DNA from 3 places in the Blastococcus sp. SYSU D00813 genome. Region 2 is predicted to be linked to each of the others. Evidence: riboswitches for the same ligand, from Rfam matches in the RefSeq annotation. Region 2 holds a riboswitch; each other region holds the start of a gene.
The links. Region 2 has a riboswitch for S-adenosylmethionine ahead of thrC (threonine synthase). Riboswitches for the same ligand answer to the same signal wherever they lie in the genome.

Region 1: another riboswitch for S-adenosylmethionine. It lies ahead of ACI8AX_RS14345 (bifunctional o-acetylhomoserine/o-acetylserine sulfhydrylase); the one in region 2 lies ahead of thrC (threonine synthase).
Region 3: another riboswitch for S-adenosylmethionine. It lies ahead of ACI8AX_RS03000 (BMP family ABC transporter substrate-binding protein); the one in region 2 lies ahead of thrC (threonine synthase).

Annotation. Positions count from the first base shown of each region.
Region 1 covers NZ_JBJGZX010000019.1:37,518-45,062, forward strand. Annotated here, with positions in the region: gene ACI8AX_RS14325 (hypothetical protein) at 1-246, shown strand, start outside; gene ACI8AX_RS14330 (thioesterase family protein) at 264-1,067, shown strand; gene ACI8AX_RS14335 (mechanosensitive ion channel family protein) at 1,162-2,058, shown strand; gene ACI8AX_RS14340 (hypothetical protein) at 2,088-2,564, shown strand; SAM riboswitch class IV at 2,621-2,737, shown strand; gene ACI8AX_RS14345 (bifunctional o-acetylhomoserine/o-acetylserine sulfhydrylase) at 2,781-4,073, shown strand; gene metX (homoserine O-acetyltransferase MetX) at 4,089-5,213, shown strand; gene gdhA (NADP-specific glutamate dehydrogenase) at 5,305-6,654, opposite strand; gene ACI8AX_RS14360 (threonine aldolase family protein) at 6,763-7,545, shown strand, end outside.
Region 2 covers NZ_JBJGZX010000004.1:116,101-123,645, reverse strand. Annotated here, with positions in the region: gene groL (chaperonin GroEL) at 1-271, opposite strand, end outside; gene ACI8AX_RS04305 (cold-shock protein) at 603-803, opposite strand; gene thrC (threonine synthase) at 1,014-2,315, opposite strand; SAM riboswitch class I at 2,328-2,456, opposite strand; gene ACI8AX_RS04295 (HAD-IIB family hydrolase) at 2,516-3,337, shown strand; gene ACI8AX_RS04290 (ABC transporter permease) at 3,413-4,297, opposite strand; gene ACI8AX_RS04285 (alpha/beta fold hydrolase) at 4,294-7,200, opposite strand; gene ACI8AX_RS04280 (LytR C-terminal domain-containing protein) at 7,260-7,545, opposite strand, start outside.
Region 3 covers NZ_JBJGZX010000003.1:79,544-87,088, reverse strand. Annotated here, with positions in the region: gene ACI8AX_RS03015 (methyl-accepting chemotaxis protein) at 1-299, shown strand, start outside; gene ACI8AX_RS03010 (methyl-accepting chemotaxis protein) at 759-2,375, shown strand; gene ACI8AX_RS03005 (pyridoxal phosphate-dependent aminotransferase) at 2,425-3,600, opposite strand; SAM riboswitch class IV at 3,649-3,759, shown strand; gene ACI8AX_RS03000 (BMP family ABC transporter substrate-binding protein) at 3,864-4,916, shown strand; gene ACI8AX_RS02995 (ABC transporter ATP-binding protein) at 4,913-6,490, shown strand; gene ACI8AX_RS02990 (ABC transporter permease) at 6,487-7,545, shown strand, end outside.

The sequences.
Region 1 (7,545 bases), on a different contig from region 2:
GCGCTCGCCGCCTTCCTGCTGGTCGTCGCCGTGGTCGTCTTCGTCGCGATCCCCGGGCCCGGCACGGTCGACGTCCTGCTGCGGTCGCTGACGATCTCCGGCGCGGTCCTCGTGGTCGCCGTCCTCCTGGTGCTGTCGACCGCCGGGGAGCCGCTGCGCTGGATCTGGGTGCTCGCCGCGGCCGCCGCGGCGGCGTGGGTGGGGACCGCCCTGTGGCTGGCCCGGCGGGACGGCCCGGCCGGGTGACCCGCGAGACTGCCGGGGTGGACCTGCCCGCTGCCCTCTACCTGCCCGACGGCGACGCGGCCGACGGGCACGGCTTCCTCGCCACCGCCCTGACGATCGGCCCGTGGGAGGACGACGTCCAGCACGCCGGCCCGCCCGCCGCGCTGCTCGCCCGCGAGGTGGAGCGGACCGGCGCGGTGCCCGGGGCGCAGACCGTCCGGCTGGCCTTCGACATCCTCGGCCCGGTGCCCGTCGGGCCGGTCCGGGTCACCGGCCGGGTGCTGCGGCCGGGACGGCGGGTGGAGCTGGTCGAGGCCACGCTCACGGCCGACGGCGCGGCGCGGATGCGGGTGACCGCGTGGCGGATGCGCACCCGGGAGGTCTCGCCCGTCGACGTCCTGGCCCCCGACGTCCCGCACCCCACCGGGCCGGACGCCGGCCGCCCCGAGGTGCCCGGCGTGTTCCGCACGGAGGTCGCCTACCACCGGGCCCTCGAGTGGCGGTTCACGGCCGGCTCCTTCGACTCCCCCGGCCCGGCGGCGGCGTGGACCCGCCCGCTCGTGCCGCTGGTCGCCGGCGAGCCGATCACGCCGCTGCAGCACCTGCTCGTGATGACCGACGCGGCCAGCGGCATCTCCGCCGAGCAGGACTGGGAGCGGGCCACCTTCGCCAACGTGGACCTCACCGTGTCGCTGTACCGCCAGCCGGCCGGGGAGTGGCTGGCCATGGACGCGACCACCTCGCTGGGTCCCGGCGGTGCGGCCCAGTGCTTCGCCGACCTGTTCGACGCCACCGGCCGGATCGGCCGGTCCGCGGCGTCGCTGTTCGTCGAGCCGCGCTGAGGAGGGGGGCGCCGGGGACCGGGGCCGGCTGGCACCGGCGCGGCCCCCTGCGTCAGGGTGGACGGCGACGGACACCCCGACCGGAGAGGACGCCGTGCAACCGCTGGACGACCTGCTGGAGTGGCTCGCCGGCCGCGGTCTGGAGATCATCCTGATCGTCCTGGCCTCGGTCCTGCTCGCCCGCTTCGTGGCCTGGATCGGCAGCAAGATCACCGACAGCATCGACCGCCGGTCCACGGGGGGTGACGCGCTGGTGCGCTCCGAGGCCGCCAAGCACCGCCACTCGCTGACCCAGGTGATCACCTGGACCCTCGTGGTCCTGATCTACGCGGTCTCGGTCTTCTTCGTGCTCGACCGGCTCGGCGTCCCGGTCACCGGACTGGTCGCGCCCGCCACGGTGCTCGGCGTCGGCCTCGGCTTCGGCGCCCAGCGGATCGTCGGCGACGTCCTCGCCGGCTTCTTCATCATCACCGAGCGGCAGTACGGCTTCGGCGACGTCGTCTCCATCCAGGTGGTGGGCGGCGGCGACGAGGCGACCGGCACCGTCGAGGACGTCACCCTGCGGGTCACCCGGCTGCGCTCGCCCAACGGCGAGGTCATCACGCTGCCCAACGGGCAGATCGTCAAGGTCGTCAACCTCTCCCGCGACTGGGCCCGCGCGGTCGTCGACGTGCCGGTGCCGACGAGCGTGGACGTCAACCAGGTCAACGACATCCTCCGCGGCGTGGGCCGCGAGGCCTACGCCGATCCCCGGCTGCAGCCGCTGCTGCTCGACGAGCCCTCGGTGATGGGGGTGGAGAGCCTGGGCCTGGACGAGGTCAACGTGCGGATGGTCGCCCGGACCCTGCCCGGCAAGCAGTTCGAGGTCGGCCGCGACCTGCGCGCCCGGGTGGTGCTCGCCTTCCGCCGGCAGGGCCTGAACGTGCCGTCGCCGACCTCCTCCGACGGCGCGGCCGAGCCCGGCGCCCTCGCCGTCCGGGACCAGCGGTGAGCGCCGACGGGCCGCGCCCGGACGGAACGATGCCCACCGCCCCGGCGCCCACGGTCACCACCGCGCCGGCCGAGGGGCCGCGGCACTGGTGGGCGGCGATCCCGCGCCGGCTGGGCCGCGCCCGCACGTCCACCGTCGTCCTGGCCGTGCTCTTCGTGGCGATCGGGATCCTCTACCTGTACGTCCGGCCGGAGACGACCGACACCTCCCCGGCCGGGGAGACCGGCGACGTCCCGGCGGTGGAGGTGCCGCTGGTGCCGGCGCCGGCCGGGCCGACGACGACGGCGCCGGCCACCACCGCCCGGCCGACGACGTCGGCGCCCGCCACGGACGACGAGGAGAGCGGGCAGGACGGGGAGAGCGGGCAGGACGAGGAGCAGCCGGAGCCGACGGACGAGGAGACCACCCCCTCCTCCGGACCGACGGAGACCTCCGCGGAGCCGACCTCGACCCGCACGCCCACCGGGACCCGGTCCCCGACCGGCAGCTCCGCGCCGACGAGCTGAGGCCGGCCCCGACCCCTGTGACGGGTGGGGCGGGCGGGCCGTTATGTTCTGCGGTGGCTCCCGAGAGGCAGTGACAAGCACCTGGCTGGCTGCCCGGCAACCTCTCCTCCGTCCTGAGGTGCTCCAGGGGAAGAGCCGGTCGGACGGCGCCCGCCGCCCGGCAAGACGGAGTCTCCGGTGCGCCGCCGGGTCTCCCGACCGAGAGGAGACCGGCGCATGACCGACCCCCAGAGCTGGAGCTTCGAGACCCGGCAGATCCACGCCGGCACCAGCCCCGACCCGGCCACCGGCGCCCGCGCGCTGCCGATCTACGCCACGACGAGCTACCAGTTCCGCGACGCCCAGCACGCCGCCGACCTGTTCGCGCTGGCCGAGATGGGCAACATCTACACGCGGATCATGAACCCGACGCAGGACGCGCTCGAGCAGCGCGTCGCGTCGCTCGAGGGCGGCGTCGCCGCGCTCGCCGTCTCCAGCGGCCAGGCCGCCGAGACGCTGGCGATCCTGAACATCGCCGAGGCCGGCAGCCACGTCGTGGCCTCGGCGTCGCTGTACGGCGGCACCTACAACCTGCTGCACCACTCGCTGCCCAAGCTGGGTGTCACGGTGTCGTTCGTCGAGGACCCCGACGACCCGGAGAACTGGCAGTCGCTGGTCCAGGAGAACACCAAGGCCTTCTACGCCGAGACGATCGGCAACCCGAAGGGCGACATCCTCGACATCAGCGCGGTCTCCGAGGTCGCGCACCGCAACGGCGTCCCGCTGATCGTCGACAACACCATCGCCACCCCGTACCTGATCCGGCCGATCGAGTTCGGCGCCGACGTCGTCGTCCACTCGGCGACCAAGTACCTGGGCGGCCACGGCACCGCGATCGCCGGGATCATCGTCGACTCGGGCAACTTCGACTGGACCAGCGGCAAGTTCCCCGGCTTCACCGAGCCCGACCCGACCTACCACGGCGTCGTCTACGCCTCCCTCGGCGCGCCGGCCTACGCGCTCAAGGCCCGCGTGCAGCTGCTGCGCGACCTGGGCCCGGCCATCAGCCCGTTCAACGCCTTCCTCGTCGTCCAGGGGATCGAGACGCTGTCGCTGCGCATGGAGCGGCACGTGGAGAACGCGTTGAAGGTGGCGCAGTTCCTCGAGGGCCACGACGCCGTCGAGCGGGTGAACTACCCGGCTCTCGAGTCCTCGCCGTGGCACGCCGCGCAGCAGAAGTACGCGCCCCGGGGCGCCGGGGCGGTGCTGACCTTCGAGCTGCACGGCGGCGTTGAGGCGGGCAAGCGCTTCGTCGACGCGCTGGAGCTGCACAGCCACGTGGCGAACATCGGCGACGTGCGCAGCCTGGTGATCCACCCGGCGTCGACCACGCACTCGCAGCTGACCCCCGAGGAGCAGCTGACCACCGGCGTCACGCCCGGGCTGGTGCGCCTCGCGGTCGGCCTGGAGGGCATCGAGGACATCCTCGCCGACCTGGAGGCCGGCTTCCGCGCCGCCAAGTCGGCATGAGCAGGGAGGCGTGAGGTGACGGGGGTCCGGGACGCCGGACCGGCGTCCCGGACCCCTTCCCGCACCGGCGGCTGGCGGGACGGCGACCCGGTCGGGAACCGGCTGTTCCTCGACCTGGACGGCCCGGTCGCCCTGGAGCGCGGCGGGGTGCTGCCCGGCGTCCGCGTCGCCTACGAGACGTGGGGGTCGCTCGCGCCCGACGGCGGCAACGCGGTGCTGGTGGAGCACGCGCTGACCGGCGACAGCCACGTGGTCGGCCCCGCCGGTCCGGGGCACCCCACCGCCGGCTGGTGGGACGGGCTGGTCGGGCCTGGGGCGCCGCTGGACACCGACCGGCTCTTCGTCGTCTGCGCCAACGTCCTCGGCGGCTGCCAGGGCACCACCGGCCCCTCCTCGACGGCGCCGGACGGCGCCCCGTGGGGCTCCCGCTTCCCGGCGGTGACCGTCGCCGACCAGGTCGCGGTCGAGGCCGCGCTGGCCGACGCGCTGGGCATCGGCCGATGGGCCGCGGTGCTCGGCGGCTCGATGGGCGGCATGCGGGCGCTGGAGTGGGCGGTCGCGCACCCCGAGCGGGTCGGCGGGCTGTTCTTCCTCGCCTCCGGCGCCGCGGTGACCGCCGACCAGCTGGGCACGCAGACCACGCAGCAGACGGCGATCCGCAGCGACCCCGCCTGGGCCGGCGGCGACCACCTCCCCGGCCCCGGCCCGGTCGCCGGGCTCGGCGTGGCCCGGCGGATCGCGCACCTCACCTACCGCAGCGCCCTGGAGCTGGAGGAGCGCTTCGGCGCGGTCGTGCAGGACGACGGCCGCTTCGCCGTCGCCTCCTACCTCGACCACCACGCCGTCAAGCTGGCCGCCCGCTTCGACGCCGGCAGCTACGTGGTGCTCACCGAGTCGATGAACACCTGGGACGTCGGCCGCGGCCGCGGGGGCGTCGAGGCGGCGCTGGCGCGCGTGACCGCCCGGGCCGTCGTCGCCGGCGTGGACAGCGACCGGCTGTACCCGCTGGAGCTGCAGCAGCGGGTGGCCGACGGCCTCGGCGTCCCGCTGCGGGTCGTCTCCTCGCCGTACGGCCACGACGGGTTCCTCGTCGAGATCGAGGCCGTCGGCGCGCTGGTCCGCGAGCTCCTGGGCACCTAGCCGCAGCGACCTCCCGCTTGGTGCCCAGCCGCCGGCCCCGTCCAGAGGCTCGTCCCGAGCTCGCGAGGGATGAGGAGGACGGGGTCCTCGTTCAGATGAGGCCGTGGGCGTGCACCGCCTCGGCGACCTCCAGGAAGCCCGCGACGTTGGCCCCGAGCACGAGGTCCCCGGGGGCGCCGTACTCCTCGGCGGTGGCGTGGCAGCGGGCGTGGATCGCCCGCATGATCTCCTCCAGCCGCGCCTCGCTGTGCTCGAAGGTCCAGCGGTCGCGCGAGGCGTTCTGCTGCATCTCCAGCGCCGAGGTGGCCACCCCGCCGGCGTTGGCCGCCTTGCCGGGCGCGAAGGCCACGCCGGCCTCCTTGAGCACGCGGACGGCGTCCGGGGTGGTGGGCATGTTGGCGCCCTCCACGACGTAGCGGCAGCCGTTGCGGGCCAGCGCCGTCGCCGCGTCGGCGCCGAGCTCGTTCTGCGTCGCGCTGGGCACCGCCACGTCGCAGGGCACGTCCCAGACGCTGCCGCCGGGCACGAAGGACGCCGAGGGGACCCGGTCGGCGTACGCCTCGATCCGCGCCCGCTCGACCTCCTTGACCTGCTTGAGCACCTCGAGGTCGATGCCCTTGTCGTCGACCACGTAGCCGGTGGAGTCCGAGCAGGCGACGACGGTGCCGCCGAGCTGGTGGACCTTCTCGATGCCGTAGACGGCGACGTTGCCCGAGCCGCTGACCACGACCCGCCGCCCGTCGAAGGACTCCCCGCGGGCCCGCATCATGGCGTCGGCGAAGAAGGCCGCGCCGTAGCCGGTGGCCTCGGTGCGCACCAGCGCCCCGCCCCAGCCCAGGCCCTTGCCGGTGAGGACGCCGGACTCGTACCGGTTGGTGATCCGCTTGTACTGGCCGAACAGGTAGCCGATCTCGCGGGCGCCGACGCCGATGTCACCGGCCGGCACGTCGGTGTACTCGCCCAGGTGCCGGTAGAGCTCGGTCATGAACGACTGGCAGAACCGCATGACCTCCGCGTCGGAGCGGCCCTTGGGGTCGAAGTCGGACCCGCCCTTGCCGCCGCCGATCGGCATGCCGGTGAGCGCGTTCTTGAAGATCTGCTCGAAGCCGAGGAACTTGACGATGCCCAGGTTGACCGACGGGTGGAAGCGCAGGCCGCCCTTGTAGGGGCCGAGGGCGGAGTTGAACTCCACCCGGAAGCCGCGGTTGATCTGCACCTCGCCGCTGTCGTCCTGCCACGGCACCCGGAAGATGATCTGCCGCTCGGGCTCGCAGATCCGCTGCACGGTCTTCATCTCGCTGTACTCGCTGTGCCGGTCGAGCACCACGGCCAGCGACTCGAGCACCTCCCGGACCGCCTGGTGGAACTCGGTCTCCCCCGGGTTGCGCCGGAGGACCTCCTCGTAGATCCCCTGCACCGTCGCAGGCACCTCGTCGACCACTGTTCGCTCCTCGCGTCGTGCTCCGGACGCCGGGAACGCTACGACGCCGTCCGGGGCCCCTGGCACGTAGCCCGGCGCCGGTCGCCCGGCCGCCCCAGACTGGCGCAGGTGACCGACTCCCCCGACTGGGACGCCCTGCGCGCCGGCTGCGACCGGGCGCTGAACCTGCACGGGCCCTCCCGCGCCGCCGACCTGCTGGCCACCGTCCCGCCCGACACGGCCGTCGACCGCTACGGGGACGGCGGGGTGGTCGCCGAGCTGGAGGCCGAGGTCGCCGGACTGCTCGGGCTGCCCGCTGCGGTGTACCTGCCCAGCGGCACGATGGCGCAGCAGTCCGCGCTGCGGGTGCACGCCGACCGGCGGGGCCGGCGCACCGTCGTCGCCCACCCGCAGTGCCACCTGTTCGTGCACGAGCAGGGCGCGCTGGAGCGGGTGCAGGGGCTCGTCGGCCGTCCGGCCGGCGACCGGCACCGGCTCCTCACGCGCGCCGACCTCGACGGCGTGGCGGAGTCCCCGGCCGCCCTGGTCGTGGAGCTGCCGCAGCGGGAGATCGGCGGGCCGCTGGTGGCCTGGGAGGACCTGCAGGCGCAGGTCGCCTGGGCGCGGGGACGCGGCGCGGCCGCCCACCTCGACGGCGCCCGCCTCTGGGAGGCCGCCGCCGGCTACGGCCGCCCGCCGGCCGAGGTCGCCGGGCTGTTCGACACCGTCTACGTCAGCTTCTACAAGGGCGTCGGCGCCCTGCCCGGCTGCTGCCTGGCCGGGCCGGAGGACGTCGTCGCCGAGGTGCGGGAATGGCGGCGGCGGATGGGCGGCACGCTGTTCGGGCTGTGGCCGGGGGCGGCGTCGGCGCTGACCTGCCTGCGCCGGCGCCTGCCGCTGATGCCGGCCTAC
Region 2 (7,545 bases):
CGGTGGTGGTGCCGTCACCCGCGACGTCGTCGGTCTTCTTCGCGACCTCCTTGACCAGCTCGGCGCCGATCTTCTCCCAGGGGTCCTCGAGCTCGATCTCCTTGGCGATGCTGACACCGTCGTTGGTGATCGTGGGGGCGCCCCACTTCTTCTCGAGGACGACGTTGCGGCCCTTGGGGCCGAGCGTCACCTTGACGGCGTCGGCGAGGGTGTTCATGCCCCGCTCGAGGCCGCGGCGCGCCTCTTCCTCGAAGGCGATCATCTTGGCCATGTGGTGATGTCCTCCATGCATGGATCGCTGCACGGCCGGGTTCGGCGCCCGCGACGGACGACACCGGGACCTGCGGGCGCTCCGTCGGCCCGCGGACCGGTGCCTCACCGTTCCGACCTGATTGGCACTCGGCACTGTCGAGTGCCAACCGGAAGTCTGGCACTCGCCCCTGCCGAGTGCAAGAACGGGGGTCGGCGGGCCGCTGTTCCCCGCAGCGTGCGCGCCCGCGCGGCGGGATCCGGCGCAGGACACGGCGGGAGCGCACACACTCCCGGACACACAGAGGCCCGCACCCCGAGCCGGGATGCGGGCCTCTGCGAGGACTGCGGGATCAGGCGACGCGGACGCCGTCGGCCTGCGGGCCCTTCTCGCCCTGGACGACCTCGAAGGTGACCCGCTGGCCCTCGTCGAGGCTCTTGTAGCCGTCCATCTGGATGGCCGAGTAGTGGACGAAGACGTCCTGGCCGCCGTCGACGGCGATGAAGCCGAAGCCCTTCTCGGCGTTGAACCACTTCACGGTGCCCTGTGCCACGTGTGCTCCCACGTTCGTGCGTGCGGACGGTCCCCCGGATTCCGGGAGCCGGGTTACTCGCTCTTCCGCCCGTCGGACACGTGCGTGGAACTCGAACCGCGCGAGAAGGTACAACAAAGAGACGTCGAACACACCAGTCCAGCGCGCGACGCGGGCCGGGGCCGGCGGACGCCGTGGTTCCGCCACCCGGTCAGGCGACCAGCCTATCCCCTAGCTGATGAGCCCCGCCGCGCGGACCGACCGCAGCGAGGGCTCGACCCGGTGGGTGGGGCCGACGACCGGCTCCAGCGGGTCGAGGGTCTTGAGCCCCTCGCCGGTGTTGAGGACGACGGTCTCCCTCGCCGGGTCCAGACGCCCGTCGGCGACCAGCTGCTTGAGCACGGCGACGGTCACCCCGCCCGCGGTCTCGGCGAACACCCCGGTGGTGCGGGCCAGGTCGCGGATCCCCTGCACGATCTCCTCGTCGCCCACCCGGCCCACCGAGCCGCCGGTCCGCCGGATGGCGTCGAGCGCGTACGGGCCGTCGGCCGGGTTGCCGATGTTCAGCGACTTCGCGATGCCCGTGGGCTTGACCGGCTTGACGACGTCCCAGCCGTTCTCGAACGCCGTCGCGATCGGGTCGCAGCCGGCCGACTGGGCGCCGAAGATCGTCCACCCGGTGGCCTCGACGATCCCGGCCGCGGTCAGCTCGCGGAAGGCCTTGTCCACCTTGGTGAGCAGCGAGCCCGACGCCATCGGGATGACGACCTGGGCCGGGATCCGCCAGCCGAGCTGCTCGGCGATCTCGTAGCCCATCGTCTTGGAGCCCTCGGCGTAGTAGGGCCGAACGTTCTGGTTGACGAACGCGGTGTCCTCGAACTCGTCGGTCTCCGCGAGCTCGCTGGTCAGCCGGTTGACGTCGTCGTAGGAGCCGTCGACGGCGACCAGCGTCTGGCCGTAGACCGCCGACTGCACGACCTTGCCCGGCTCGAGGTCGGCCGGGATGAAGACGTAGGACGGCAGCCCGACGCGGGCGGCGTGCGCGGCGACGGAGTTGGCCAGGTTGCCGGTCGAGGCCGCCGCGATCTTCGTGTAGCCCAGGCCCTTGGCGGCGGTCGCCGCGAGGCTCACCACCCGGTCCTTGAACGAGTGCGTGGGGTTGGCCGAGTCGTCCTTGACCCACAGCCCGCCGGTGATGCCCAACTCCGCGGCCAGCCGGTCGGCCCGCACGAGCGGGGTCATCCCCGGGTCGAGCGAGACCCGGTCGGCCGGGTCCTGGCCCACGGGCAGCAGCGCGGCGTAGCGCCAGATGTTCTGCGGCCCGGCCTCGATCTGCTCCCGGGTCACCGCCCTCATCAGCTCGGGGTCGTAGTCGACCTCCAGCGGGCCGAAGCACTCGGCGCAGGCGTGCTCGGCGATGAGCCCGAAGGTGGCGCCGCAGTTGCGGCAGACCAGGCCCCGCGCGGGACACGGGGGGACCGGGCCACCGGCGGACGAGTCGGCCTGGAGAGATCCGGGAGCGGTCAGGGTCATGCGACGACTACCTCCTCATCTTCCCCGCGTCGGGCCGTCGAGCCGCGCGGGACGGAATTGGCACCTGCCGCTGCGCGGACGCGCGGACGGCGGTTGCCGGGGCTTCGTCGGGCCGTGTCCCTCTGCCCCTCTGGATGAGTGGAACGCGCGTCACTCTACCCGGCGGGGGTGCGCTCCCGGCGCACGGCCAGACTGCCCGGGTGGCCACGCGCATCGTCTACACCGACCTCGACGGCACGATGGTGGGCCCGCGCGGCTCCTTCTGGCACACGGCCGGCCGGGACCTCACCGCCGACCCGGCGGCCGCTCTGCTGGACCTGCACCGTGCCGGGGTGGCCCTCGTGCTGGTCAGCGGGCGGACGTTCGAGCAGGTCGTCGAGGCCGCGCGGATCTTCGCCGCCGACGGCGCCATCGCCGAGCTCGGCTCGGTGGTGAGCTGGGACGGCGGCCGGGCCACCCACCGGCTGACCGGCGAGCTGCCGGCGGAGTACGACGGCCGGACGCCGATGGACGTGATGGCCGAGACCGGCGTGGTCGAGGACCTGATCGCCCGGCACCCCGGCCGGCTCGAGTGGCACGCCCCCTGGCACGCGACGCACGAGACCGACGCGCTGCTGCGGGGCCGGGTCGACCCGCTCGCGGTGGACGCCGACCTCGCCGGGCGCGGCTTCGGCTGGCTCACGCTCAACGACAACGGGGCGATCCACCCGACGTCCCGGATGACGCTGGAGCCCGACGCCGCGCCGCCGCGGGTCTACCACCTCATGCCGCGCGGCATCTCCAAGGGCCTGGCGATCGCCTGGGACCTGCAGCGGCGCGGCGTCGACCCGGCCGAGGCGGTGGCGATCGGCGACAGCGTGAGCGACCTGGAGATGGCGCCGGCGGTGGGCCGGCTGTGGATCACCGCGAACGGGGCCGCCGTCGACGGGATGGCCGACCGCCTGGCCGCCGTCCCCAACGCCGCGGTGACCGACGCCCCCATGGGCGAGGGCTGGGCCCAGGCCGTCCGCGCGTCCCTGTAGCGGTCGAAGGACCCCGTCCCCCTCACGCCTCGCGAGCTCGGCGCGAGCCTCTGGACGGGGCCGAGGGCTGAGCGGCTACGACGTCACGTCTCGTCTCGAGAAGTGCCGGAAGGCGAGCGCCGTGAACACCGCCGCGTAGACCAGCGACTGCACCACGCCGCGGAACAGGTCCCCGGAGTCGACCGGCGTCTGCAGCAGGTCGGTCCAGGCGAACTCCTCCGCCGTGGGGAACCAGTCCCGGATCGACCCGAGCTGCTCCACCTGGTCGAGGATCGCGAACACGAACATCGTGAACACCGCCCCGCCGACCGCCGCCAGGGGCGCGTCGGTGACGGTCGACAGCCAGAAGGCCAGCGTCCCGACGACGAGCAGGTGGACGGCGAGGTAGCCGACCATCCCCGACAGCCGCAGCATCCCGTCGGCCTGGGAGAGCGTGACCCCGAGCGGCGTCTCGATCGCGTCGAAGCCGAAGGCGATCCCCCCGGCCACCACCGCCACGGCGGTGAGGACGACGAGCGCGCCCACCGAGAGCAGCAGCGCCGCGGCGAACTTCTGCCGCAGCAGCCGCATCCGGGGCACCGGCGTGGCCAGCGTGTAGCGCAGCGACCCCCACGAGGCCTCGCTGGCGACCGTGTCGCCGAAGAACAGCGCGTAGACGACGACCAGGAAGAAGCCCGTCGTCGCGAACAGGACGAACAGCGTGAAGTTCAGCCCGCTCGCGGTCGCGACGTCGACGAGGTTGAGCCGGCTGTTCTCCTGCGCGTCCTCCCCGGCCCCGAACTGGAGGGCGGCGATGAGGATCAGCGGCAGCGCCAGCATGAGCGCGAGCACGCCGAGGGTGCGGCGCCGCTTGAACTGCCGGCGCAGCTCCACCGACAGGCGCAGGGTGCGCTCGGGCCGGTAGCCGGCCACCGCGCCGGTCGGCTGCACGTGGTCGGCCGATGTGGTCACGTCGGTCACGAGCCCTCCCCCACCAGCGCCAGGAACGCGTCCTCGAGCCGTCGCCGCGGCGTGAACTGGTCGACCGCCACGTCGGCGGCGACCAGCGCCTGCAGCGCGTCGGCCCGGCTGGTGCCGGTGCCGAGGTCGGCGACCAGGCCGTCGTCGGCGCGCTCGACCGTGACGCCGGGCAGCGCCGCCAGGACGGCGACGGCCCGGTCGGCGTCGGCCTCGTCGGCCAGCCCCACGAGCACCGAGCCGCCGGTGCCCACGATCTCCTCGACGGTGCCCTGAGCGATCTTCTGCCCCTTGGCCATGACGACGACGTGGCTGCAGGTCTGCTCGATCTCGCTGAGCAGGTGGCTGGACACGATGACGGTCCGCCCGGTGGCCGCGTAGGAGCGCAGCACCTCGCGCATCGCGTGGATCTGCGGCGGGTCCAGCCCGTTGGTCGGCTCGTCGAGCACCAGCAGGTCGGGCAGGCCGAGCATCGCCTGCGCGATCGCCACCCGCTGTCGCATGCCCTGGCTGTAGCGGCGCACCGGCCGGTCGATGGCCGCGTCCAGGCCGGCGACCTCGATGGCCTCCTCCATGTGCGCGTCGGCGTCGGGCCGCCCGGTGGCCGCCCAGTACAGCCGGAGGTTGTCCCGGCCGGACAGGTGCGGCATCAGCCCGGTGCCCTCGACGAAGGACCCCAGCCGCGACAGCACCGGCTTGCCGGGGCCGGCGGCGTGGCCGAAGACGCTGATCCGCCCCTCGGTGGGCCGGATCAGGCCCATGAGCATCCGCAGCGACGTCGTCTTCCCGGCGCCGTTGGGGCCCAGCAGGCCCAGCACCTGGCCCCGCCGGACCTCGAAGGACAGGTCGCGGACGGCGACGAAGCCGTCCTTGTAGGCCTTGGTGACGCCCTCGAACCGCAGCGGCACGTCCTCGCCGTCGGGCTCGACCTCCGACACGCGGCGCCGCTGGCGGCGGCCCCACAGGCGGGCGGCCAGCCAGCCGAGCAGCGCCAGCCCGGCGAGGACCCCCAGCAGGACCCACCAGCGGGTCGCGCCGGAGTCGCCGACCGGGGTGCCCTCGACCTCGGGCACGGCGAGCACCGCGCCGTCGCCGTCGGCCAGCGCGACGGTGTAGACGGCCGGCTCGGCCGGCAGCGCGAAGGCCTGGTCGGTGGACGAGACCAGGACGCGCATGGTGTGCCCGGCCTCGAAGCGGTGCACGATGCCCGGCAGCGTGACGGTGACCTCGGTCGGCGCCGCGGGGTCGGTCGACAGCCCGGTCAGCTGCACCGGCGCCACCAGGCCGGCCGGCAGGGTGAGCCCGCCCTCGGGGGCGACGTCGTAGAGCTTGGCGAACAGCACCGCCGTGCCGGTGGGCGAGGAGACGGCGAGGTCCACGGTCGGCGCGCCGACCACCTCGACCGCCTCGTCCAGGGGCCGGCTGTCGAACGCGGCGAACTGGCCGGGGATCTCCACGGTCGCCCCGCCGAGCGCCGCGGTCACCGCGCCGAGCCCCGGGACGGTGGTCAACGCGGCCGGGGTGCCGCCGGCGGGGGTGACCACCGGCTGCCCCGGTCCGGACACCGGGACCGCGGTCCGCTCGGCCGGCTCCCCGCCGTCCAGTCCCGGGTAGGCGTCGGCGACGACGGTCCGGGCGGCGCCCCCGCCCTGCACCGTCAGGCCGGTGGTGGCGATGCCGGTGGGTGCGGGGAACTCGAACCCGGTGCCCGGGTCGCTGCCACGGGCGGGGTCGTCCTCGTCGCGCAGGTGCCAGGAGAACCAGCCGGCCACCTCGTCGCGGAGCCCGGCCGCGACCCGCGCGGCGGGCTGGTTGTCGTGGCCGCCGTCGAACCAGACGACGCGGACGGGGGTGCCGTTCGCGGCGATGCCGCGGGCGTTGGCGTCGGCCTGGCCGAGGCCGAACAGCGAGTCCTGCGTGCCCTGCACCAGCAGGGTCGGCGCCGTGATGCGGTCCAGCACACCGGCCGGGCTGCTCCGGTCCAGGATCGCGGCGATCTCGGGGGTGAGGGTGCCGGTGGCCGCGGCGTCCTGGTAGGCCGCGCAGACCTCGGCGCGGAACCGGCCGCAGGTCAGCGCCTGCTCGACCGCGGCGGGGTCGAGCGTGGCCGGGTCGACCGGGGGCTGCTCGGCCGCGCCGGCGTCGTCGGCTCCCCCGCCGCCGAGGGCCTCGAGCAGGCCGCCGGCGGTCGGCACCGAGCCGACGCCGAAGAACAGCCCCGACCACAGCCGCTTGTAGACCCCGCCGTCACCCTGCGGCGTGGCCGCGACCGTGGCGGCGTCGCCGGGGGCGCCGCTGGAGTCCGGGAAGAGCGCGGCGGTGAGGGAGTTCCAGGTGATCTGCGGGGCGATGGCGTCGACGCGGTCGTCGTAGGCCGCGCCCAGCAGCGACAGCGCCCCGCCGTAGGAGGCGCCGGCGACGCCCACCCGCGGGTCGCCCGGCGCGTCGAGCAGCACGTCGTCCCGCTCGGCGAGCAGGTCGAGCAGCGTGGAGAGGTCCGCCACCTCGTAGCGCGGGTCGTCCAGGCCGATCTGCCCGGTGCTGGCGCCGAAGCCCCGCGCGGAGAAGGTGAGGACGACGAAGCCGCGGCCGGCCAGGTCGCGCGCGTCGTCGGCGACCGAGTCCTTGCTGCCGCCGAAGCCGTGGGCGAGCACCACCGCGGGCGCCGGGTCGTCGGTTGTGGCGGAGCCGGGCAGGTGCAGCGTGGTGTCGAGCTCGACGGCGTCCGCGCCGGCGCCCGAGGGGACCGTCGCCTCCTCCGTGGTGACGTCCTCGGCAGCCGCGGCCGGCGCCGCGGGGAGCAGGACGAGGAGGGTCAGGGAGAGCAGGAGCGTGAGCAGGGCGGCGGACGCCGGCCGGGCGCCGGGGCGCGGGCGATGACGTACGTGCCCGCGGGGTGGGCGCACGCAGCGGCCAACGGACGGCGACACGATGGTGTTCCGCAGGTGCCCCGCGGGTGGATGCGTCAGGGCTGCCAGTCGCCGGCGGCCACCACGACGAGACCCGGGTCGGCCACGCCGGGCACCTCGAAGAAGCGGACCGCGACGTTGACCACCTCGGGGTGCAGCTCGTGCATCTGCTCGGCCGACCAGCGCTGCTCGTCGCTGTCCGGGCTGTAGAAGACGGTCGTGGTCGCGACGTCGCCGCCGTCGTACGCGCCGGCGGTGACCAGCTCCCAGCCGTCGGCGGTCAGGACGTCGGCGATGTCGCCGGCCAGCCCGTTGACGTTCGTCGCGTTGAGGACGGTCAGG
Region 3 (7,545 bases), on a different contig from region 2:
ACGACACCACCGGCGCCGTGGCGGCCATCGGCCGGATCAGCACGGTCATCGGGCAGATCAACGACTTCCAGCTGACCATCGCCAGCGCGGTGGAGGAGCAGACCGCCACGACCAGCGAGATGAGCCGGTCGGTCGGTGAGGCCGCGCAGGGGTCGGGTCAGATCGCCGAGAACATCACCGGGGTGTCCGCCGCGGCCGACTCCACCACGCAGGCGCTGACCCAGACGCGCACCGCGGTGGACGAGCTCTCCCGCATGGCCGCCGAGCTGCGCAGCGCGGTCGCCGGCTTCACCTACTGAGGACCGGGTGGGCGGTCGGCGGGGACGTCCCGCCGGCCGCCCGCCGCCGTGTCCCCGGCACCCGCGCCGACAGCCCTCGGCATGGCCGCCGCCCGTCTCACCGACGGGGTCCCCCAGGAGCGCCCGGCCACCCGGCCGGGCGCTCCTGTGCGCTCCGCAGGGAGAGGACCACTCCGTGGTCTCGACCGCACCCGGATCGGTCGTCGCGACCAGGGCCGGTGCGCGCGGGAAGGCCTCCCGTCCGGCGTCCTCGCCTCCGTCGCCCTCGGGCGCGGCGGCCGGGAATGGCGCCATGTCGACCCGGGGAATGTGTTCACCGACAATTCTGGGCGGACCACGTACGACACGCCCGCCATTCCTGCACGGGGAGGGCCGGAATGGCTCACCCTCTCCCTGCGCGGCGAACCAGGTCCACGCGCACCGGGCAGCCGGTTCAATTTTCTTCAGCAGGAGTGAGAGATGTCCGTTCCTCCGCCCTCCGCCCGTCCCGGGCGCCGGGGCCGCTGGTTCGCCGACCGCCCGATCGGCGTCAAGATCGGCGCGGTCGTCGGTCTGCTCGCCGTCGTCGTCCTCGGGACCAACCTGCTCGCCGTGCAGCGCATCGGCGAGATGCGCGACGGGCAGGAGCGCATCTACGCCGAGAACCTCCAGCCGCTCAACGCCCTCTCGGCCGTGCAGCGGGCCACCGCCGCCCACCGTGCCCGGGTCCTCGAGTACGCGGTCTCCGACCCCGAGCGCCGCCTCGAGCTGCTCGGCGAGATGGAGGAGAAGAACGCCGACGTCGAGGCCGCCCTGGCCGAGTACCAGCCCTACGTGGTGGACCAGGCGGCGATCGACAAGTACGAGACCGCCCGCGAGGAGTTCCTCAGCACCAGCGCCGGCCAGCTGTTCCCGGCCGCCGACAGCGGCGACCTGGCCCTCTACGCCCAGGTCTACCGCGAGGTCTCCAGCCCGCTGCTGACCGACATCGCCGACGGTCTGGAGGAGGAGGGCGTCGCCCAGTCCGCCGAGGCGGCCGCCCGCAACGCCGCGAGCGCCGACGAGGCGAGCAGCGCCATCACGCTGCTCCTGGCCACCGCGCTGACCGCCGTCGTCCTCGCCGTCGGGCTGACCGTCGTCGTGGTGCGCCGCCTGGTGCGCGACGTGCAGTCCGTGCAGCGCTCCGCCGAGGCCCTGGCCGCCGGCGACCTCACCGTCCGGGTCCACGTCGACAGCGCGGACGAGGTGGGCCGCATGGCCGCGGCGCTCGACTCCGCCCAGCAGAGCCTGCGCGGCGTGATGTCCACGGTCGTGGGCGCCGCGGACGCGGTGGCGGCGTCGTCGGAGGAGCTGTCGGCGTCCTCGGCGCAGATCTCGGCGTCGGCGAACGAGACCTCGGCCCAGTCCGGCGTCGTGGCCGGCGCCGCGGAGGAGGTGTCGCGCAGCGTCGCGACCGTGGCCGCCGGTGCCGAGCAGATGGGCGCGTCGATCCGGGAGATCGCCACGAACGCGGCGGAGGCCTCGGAGGTCGCGTCCCGGGCTGTGAGCGCCGCGGAGACGACGACGGCGACGGTGGCAAAGCTGGGCGAGTCGTCGGCCGAGATCGGCAACGTGGTGAAGGTCATCACCAGCATCGCGGAGCAGACGAACCTGCTGGCGCTCAACGCGACGATCGAGGCCGCCCGCGCCGGCGAGGCGGGCAAGGGCTTCGCCGTGGTGGCCAACGAGGTCAAGGAGCTGGCCCAGGAGACGGCGAAGGCGACCGAGGACATCGCCCGCCGGGTGCAGGCCATCCAGGGCGACACCACGGCGGCGGTGGCGGCGATCGGGGAGATCTCGCAGATCGTCGCCCAGATCTCCGACCGGCAGACCACCATCGCCAGCGCGGTGGAGGAGCAGACGGCCACGACCAACGAGATGGCCCGCTCGGTGGCCGAGGCCGCGCAGGGCTCGGGGCAGATCGCCGACAACATCACCGGCGTCTCCACCGCAGCGGAGTCGACCACCCAGGCGCTCACCCAGACCCGCACCGCCGTCGACGAGCTGTCGCGGATGGCCTCGGACCTGCGCAGCACGGTCGGCCGCTTCACCTACTGAGCGGGCCGCTGAGCGCGGCGGGCCCCGGCAACGGCGCCGGGGCCCGCCGTCAGCGCGCCAGGCGGGCGCCGAGCGCGGCCAGCCGCTCGGCGGCCTCGGTGAGGACGGCGTCCTGCTTGCAGAACGCGAAGCGCACGAGCGACGGCGCGGCGTCCTGGTCGTCGTGGAAGACCCGCACGGGCACCCCGACCACGCCGGCCAGCTCCGGCAGGTCCCAGCACAGCGCCATCGAGTCGGTGTAGCCGAGGGGAGCGGCGTCGGCGGTCACGAAGTACGTGCCGTCGGGCCGGTTGACGGCGAAGCCTGCCGCCTCGAGGCCGGCGACGAGCAGGTCGCGCTTGCGGACGAGGTCGGCCCGCAGGCCGTCGAAGTACTCGTCGGGCAGCGCCAGCGCCCTGGCCACCGCCGGCTGGAAGGGCCCGCTGCCCACGAAGGTCAGGAACTGCTTCACCGCCCGGACGGCGGACACCAGCTCGCGCGGCCCGTGCACCCAGCCGACCTTCCAGCCGGTCACCGAGAACGTCTTGCCGGCCGAGGAGATGGTCAGCGTCCGCTCGGCCATCCCCGGCAGCGACGCGATCGGCACGTGCGGGACGCCGTAGGTCATGTGCTCGTAGACCTCGTCGGCGACCACCACCGCGTCGTGCTCGGCCGCCAGCTCCGCGACCAGCTCCAGCTCGGCGCGGGTGAACACCTTGCCGGTGGGGTTGTGCGGGGTGTTCAGCAGGACGACGCGGGTGCGGTCGGAGAACGCCGCCCGCAGCGCCGCCTCGTCGACGGCGAAGCCCGGCGAGCGGAGGACGACGGTGCGGCGGGTGGCCCCGGCCAGCGCGACCGTCGCGGCGTAGCTGTCGTAGTAGGGCTCGAAGGTGACCACCTCGTCGCCCGGGGTGGTCAGCGCCAGCACCGCGGCGGCGATCGCCTCGGTGGCGCCGACGGTCACCAGGACGTCGTCCGGGTCGACCCGCAGCCCGCGGAAGCGCGCCTGGTGGGCGGCGACCGCCTCGCGCAGCTCCAGGACCCCCGGCCCCGGCGGGTACTGGTTGACGCCGCCGCGGATGGCGCCCACGGCGTCCTCGAGCAGCGAGGCCGGGCCGTCGGTGTCGGGGAAGCCCTGCCCCAGGTTGATCGCCCCGGTGCGCACGGCCAGCGCGGACATCTCGGCGAACACCGTGGTGGCGAACGGCTGCATGCGCTCGGTCAGCGCGGCGCGCGGCAGGGTCACGGTGGCCAGTCTCCCAGGCCACGGGGGCGGTGTCTTAGACTCCCCGACGGTCCTGAGTGCCAGCGTCAAGCCCCGGCTCGCTGGCCGGCAACCCTCTCCGTCGCGGGGTGCTCCGGGTGACGACCAGACCTGGGCACCGTGTCCCGGTAAGGACGAGGAGGTCTCCGGTGGTCGCCGACGCCGCCCCCCTCCGGCCGGACCGGTCGCGGTGTCGCACCGACCGACCGCGCACACCGCTGCGCCCGCTCCCAGGGAGAGCCGAGATGACCCTCGTCCACAGCCGCCGCCGGGGACGGCTGCCCGCCGTCGCCCTCGTGGCCCTCGCCGGCCTGACCGCGTGCGCCGACAGCGACTCCGGCGGGGGGAGCGGCGACGGCGGCGACTCCGCCGGCTCCATCATCGTGATCACCCCGAACCCGGTCGGGGGCAACAACTTCCTCGAGCTCGCCGTCGAGGGCGCCGAGCGCGTCGCCGAGGAGGAGGGGCTCGAGCTCGACGTCTTCGAGAGCCAGGACCCGACGTCGATCCAGCAGAACGTCGAGGCCGCGGTCCGCGAGCAGCCCGACATCATCATCGGGCTGACCTTCTCGCTCGAGGACGCCTTCGCGACGGTGCCCACCGACAACCCCGACCAGCAGTTCCTGCTCGTCGACGGCTGCCCGGACCCGCAGCCGGAGAACGTCACCTGCGCCGCCTTCCGCGAGCACGAGGCGGCCTACCTCGCGGGTGTCGAGGCCGGGCTGCTCACCCAGACCGACCGGATCGGCGTCGTCGCGGCGCTGGACACGCCGTTCATCCGCCGCTGGGTCGACCCCTTCCTCGCCGGCGCGCAGAGCGTGAACCCGCAGGTGACCTCCACCCCGCTGTTCGTCGGTGGCGACAACCCCTTCGGTGACCCGGCCCGCGGCGGCGCCCAGGCCCAGGTGCTCGCCGACGGCGGCGCCGACCAGGTGCTGCTCGCGGCCTCCGGCAGCAACGTCGGCGCCTTCGAGGTCGCCGCGGCCGGCGGCTTCCAGGCCTACGGCGTCGACGTCAACGAGTGCGGCTCGGCCCCGGGCCAGGTCGTGGACAACGTGCTGAAGAACGTCGACGTCGCGCTCGCCGAGTCGGTCCGCTCGATCCTGGACGGCGACACCGGCGGCTCGCAGGTCTACGGCCTGGCCGAGGACGGCGTGGGCCTGACCGCCTTCGCCGACGACCTCGCCGGGTCCGGCTGCCTCATCGCCGACCGGCCCGAGGTCGTCGAGCAGCTCGAGGGCGTCCGGCAGCAGATCATCGACGGCACGATCACCGTGGACGACCCGGCCGCTGGATGACCGGCACGACCGACGCGCACTCGGCCGCGGGGGCTCCCCCCGCGGCCGAGCTGCGCGGCATCACCAAGCGCTTCGGCCCGGTCGTCGCCGTCGACGGCGTGGACCTCGTCCTCGAGCGCGGCACGGTGCACGCCGTGGTCGGGGAGAACGGGGCCGGCAAGTCCACCCTGATGTCGGTGCTCTACGGCCTGCACCGGCCCGACGCCGGCCAGGTGCTGCGCGACGGCCGCGAGGTGCGGCTGTCCTCCCCGCTCGACGCCATCGGCGCGGGCCTGGGCATGGTGCACCAGCACTTCCGGCTGTTCGGCTCGCTGAGCGTGGCCGAGAACGTCGTCTACCGCGCTGAGCCGCGCCGCTTCGGCGTGCTGGACCGGCGGGCCGCCGAGCGCCGGGTGGAGGAGCTGTCGGCCCGCATCGGCCTGGACGTCGACCCCGCCGCCCGCGTCGACACCCTCCCGCTCGGCGTCCGGCAGCGGGTGGAGATCCTCAAGGCCCTGCACCGGCAGGCCGAGGTGCTCATCCTCGACGAGCCGACCGCCGTGCTGACCCCCGGCGAGGTCGACTCGCTGTTCGCCGTCGTCCGCCGGATGGCCGCGCAGGGGACGACGGTCGCCCTGGTCACCCACAAGGTCCGCGAGGTGCTCGAGGGCACCGACCGGGTCACGGTGCTGCGCGACGGCGTCGTGACCGCCCGGCTCACCACGGCGCAGACCACCGCCGGCGAGGTCGTCGAGGCGATGATCGGGCGCGGGCTGGTCCCCGCCGTCAACCCGCGCGGCGTCGCCGCCGCCGACCCGGTGCTCCAGGTGAGCGGCCTGCGGATGTCGGCCGCGCCCGGCGCCAGCCGCGTGCAGGACGTCTCCCTGCAGGTGCGCCCCGGCGAGGTCGTCGGCATCGCCGGGGTCTCGGGCAACGGCCAGCGCGAGCTCGTCGAGTCCGTCGTCGGCCTGCGCACCCCCGAGGCGGGCACCGTGCGGCTGCACGGCCGGGACCTCGCCGGCCTCGGTGTCCGCGAGCGGCGCCGGCTCGGGATCGCCTACGTGCCCGAGGACCGGCCCGGCGTGGGCACCGCCGCGGCGCTGTCGGTGGCCGACAACCTCGCCCTCGGCCACCACCGCAGCGCGCCGATCGGCCGCCGCGGCCGGCTGTCCCCCCGCGCCCTGCGCAGCCAGGCCGCCGAGCTGGTCACCCGCCTCGGCGTGAAGACCGCCGGCACCGCCGTGCCGCTGAGCTCGCTGTCGGGCGGCAACGCGCAGAAGGTGGTGCTCGCCCGCGAGCTGCACCACGAGGCGCCGCTGCTCGTGGTGGAGCAGCCGACCCAGGGCGTCGACGTCGGCGCGGGGGAGGAGATCCACCGGCTGCTGCTGGACTACCGCGCCCGCGGCGGCGCGGTGCTGCTGGTCTCCTACGAGATCAGCGAGCTGCGGGCGCTCGCGGACCGGGTGCTGGTGATGCTGGACGGCGCGGTGACGGCGGAGCTCGACGCCGCCGACGCCACCGAGGAGGTGCTGGGCGCGGCGATGGTGCAGGCGTCGGCCCCGGCGGGCGCGACGGCCACGGGGGGAGCGGCGTGACGGCGCTGGCGCAGCGGCTGCGGCTGGTCGCCCCGGCCGCCCTGGTCCCGCTCGGCGCGGTGGCGGTGGCCGTGCTCGTCGGCGCGGTGGTCATGCTCGCGGCCGGGGTCGACCCGGTGCGCGGCTACGACGCGATGGTCCGCGGCGCCCTGAGCGTCAGCAACATCGACTTCGCCGTCGCCGGGTTCACCGCGATCCTCGCGATGTCGCTGGCGTTCGCCGTCCCGGCGCGGATGGGGGAGTACAACCTCGGCGGCGACGGGCAGCTGGTGGCCGGCGGGATCGCCGCGGCCGCCGTCGCCCTGTACGTGCCCGGGCCCGCGGCGCTGCTCCTGCCGCTGTGCGTGGTCGCCGGGATGCTGGCCGGCGGGGCGCTGGCCTCGGTCTCCGCGCCGCTGTCGACCCGCGCCGGCGTGCCGGTGATCATCTCGACGCTGCTGCTGAGCACGCCGATGGTCGCCCTCGCCTCGTACCTGGTGCGCTACCCGATGGCCGAGGAGGGCTCGCCGGTCCCGCAGACCGAGCGGCTGCCCGACGCCGCGCACCTGCCGGCCTTCCCCGGCATGAGCTACACCAACGCCGGGCTGGTGCTCGTCGTCGCCGTCCTGCTGGTCGCCGTCTACGTCGACGCCCGCACGCCCGTCGGCTACGAGATCCGGGTGGCCGGCGCCAACCGCGGCTTCGCCGCCTACGGCGGCCTCTCGGTGCCCCGGCTCACCCTGGGCACGCTCGCCTCGGCCGGCGCCGTCGCGGGCCTGGCCGGCGCGGTGATCGTGATGAGCCAGCCGTTCCGGTTCATCGACGACGCGCTGACCGCGCCCGGCTACACCTTCGCCGGCGTGGCCGCCGCGCTGCTGGCCGGCGGCCGGCCGGCGCTGCTGCCGCTCACCGCGGCGCTGTTCACGGTCCTGTCGGTGGGTGCCGCGGGCATGGAGCGGGACGTCGACGTGCCGCGCCAGCTCGGCCAGGTGCTGCAGGCCGTCGTCATCCTCGTGCTGGCGCTGCGGGTGCTGGCCGCCCGCTGGCTCGCCGCCCGGGCCCGGCGCGCGGCCGGG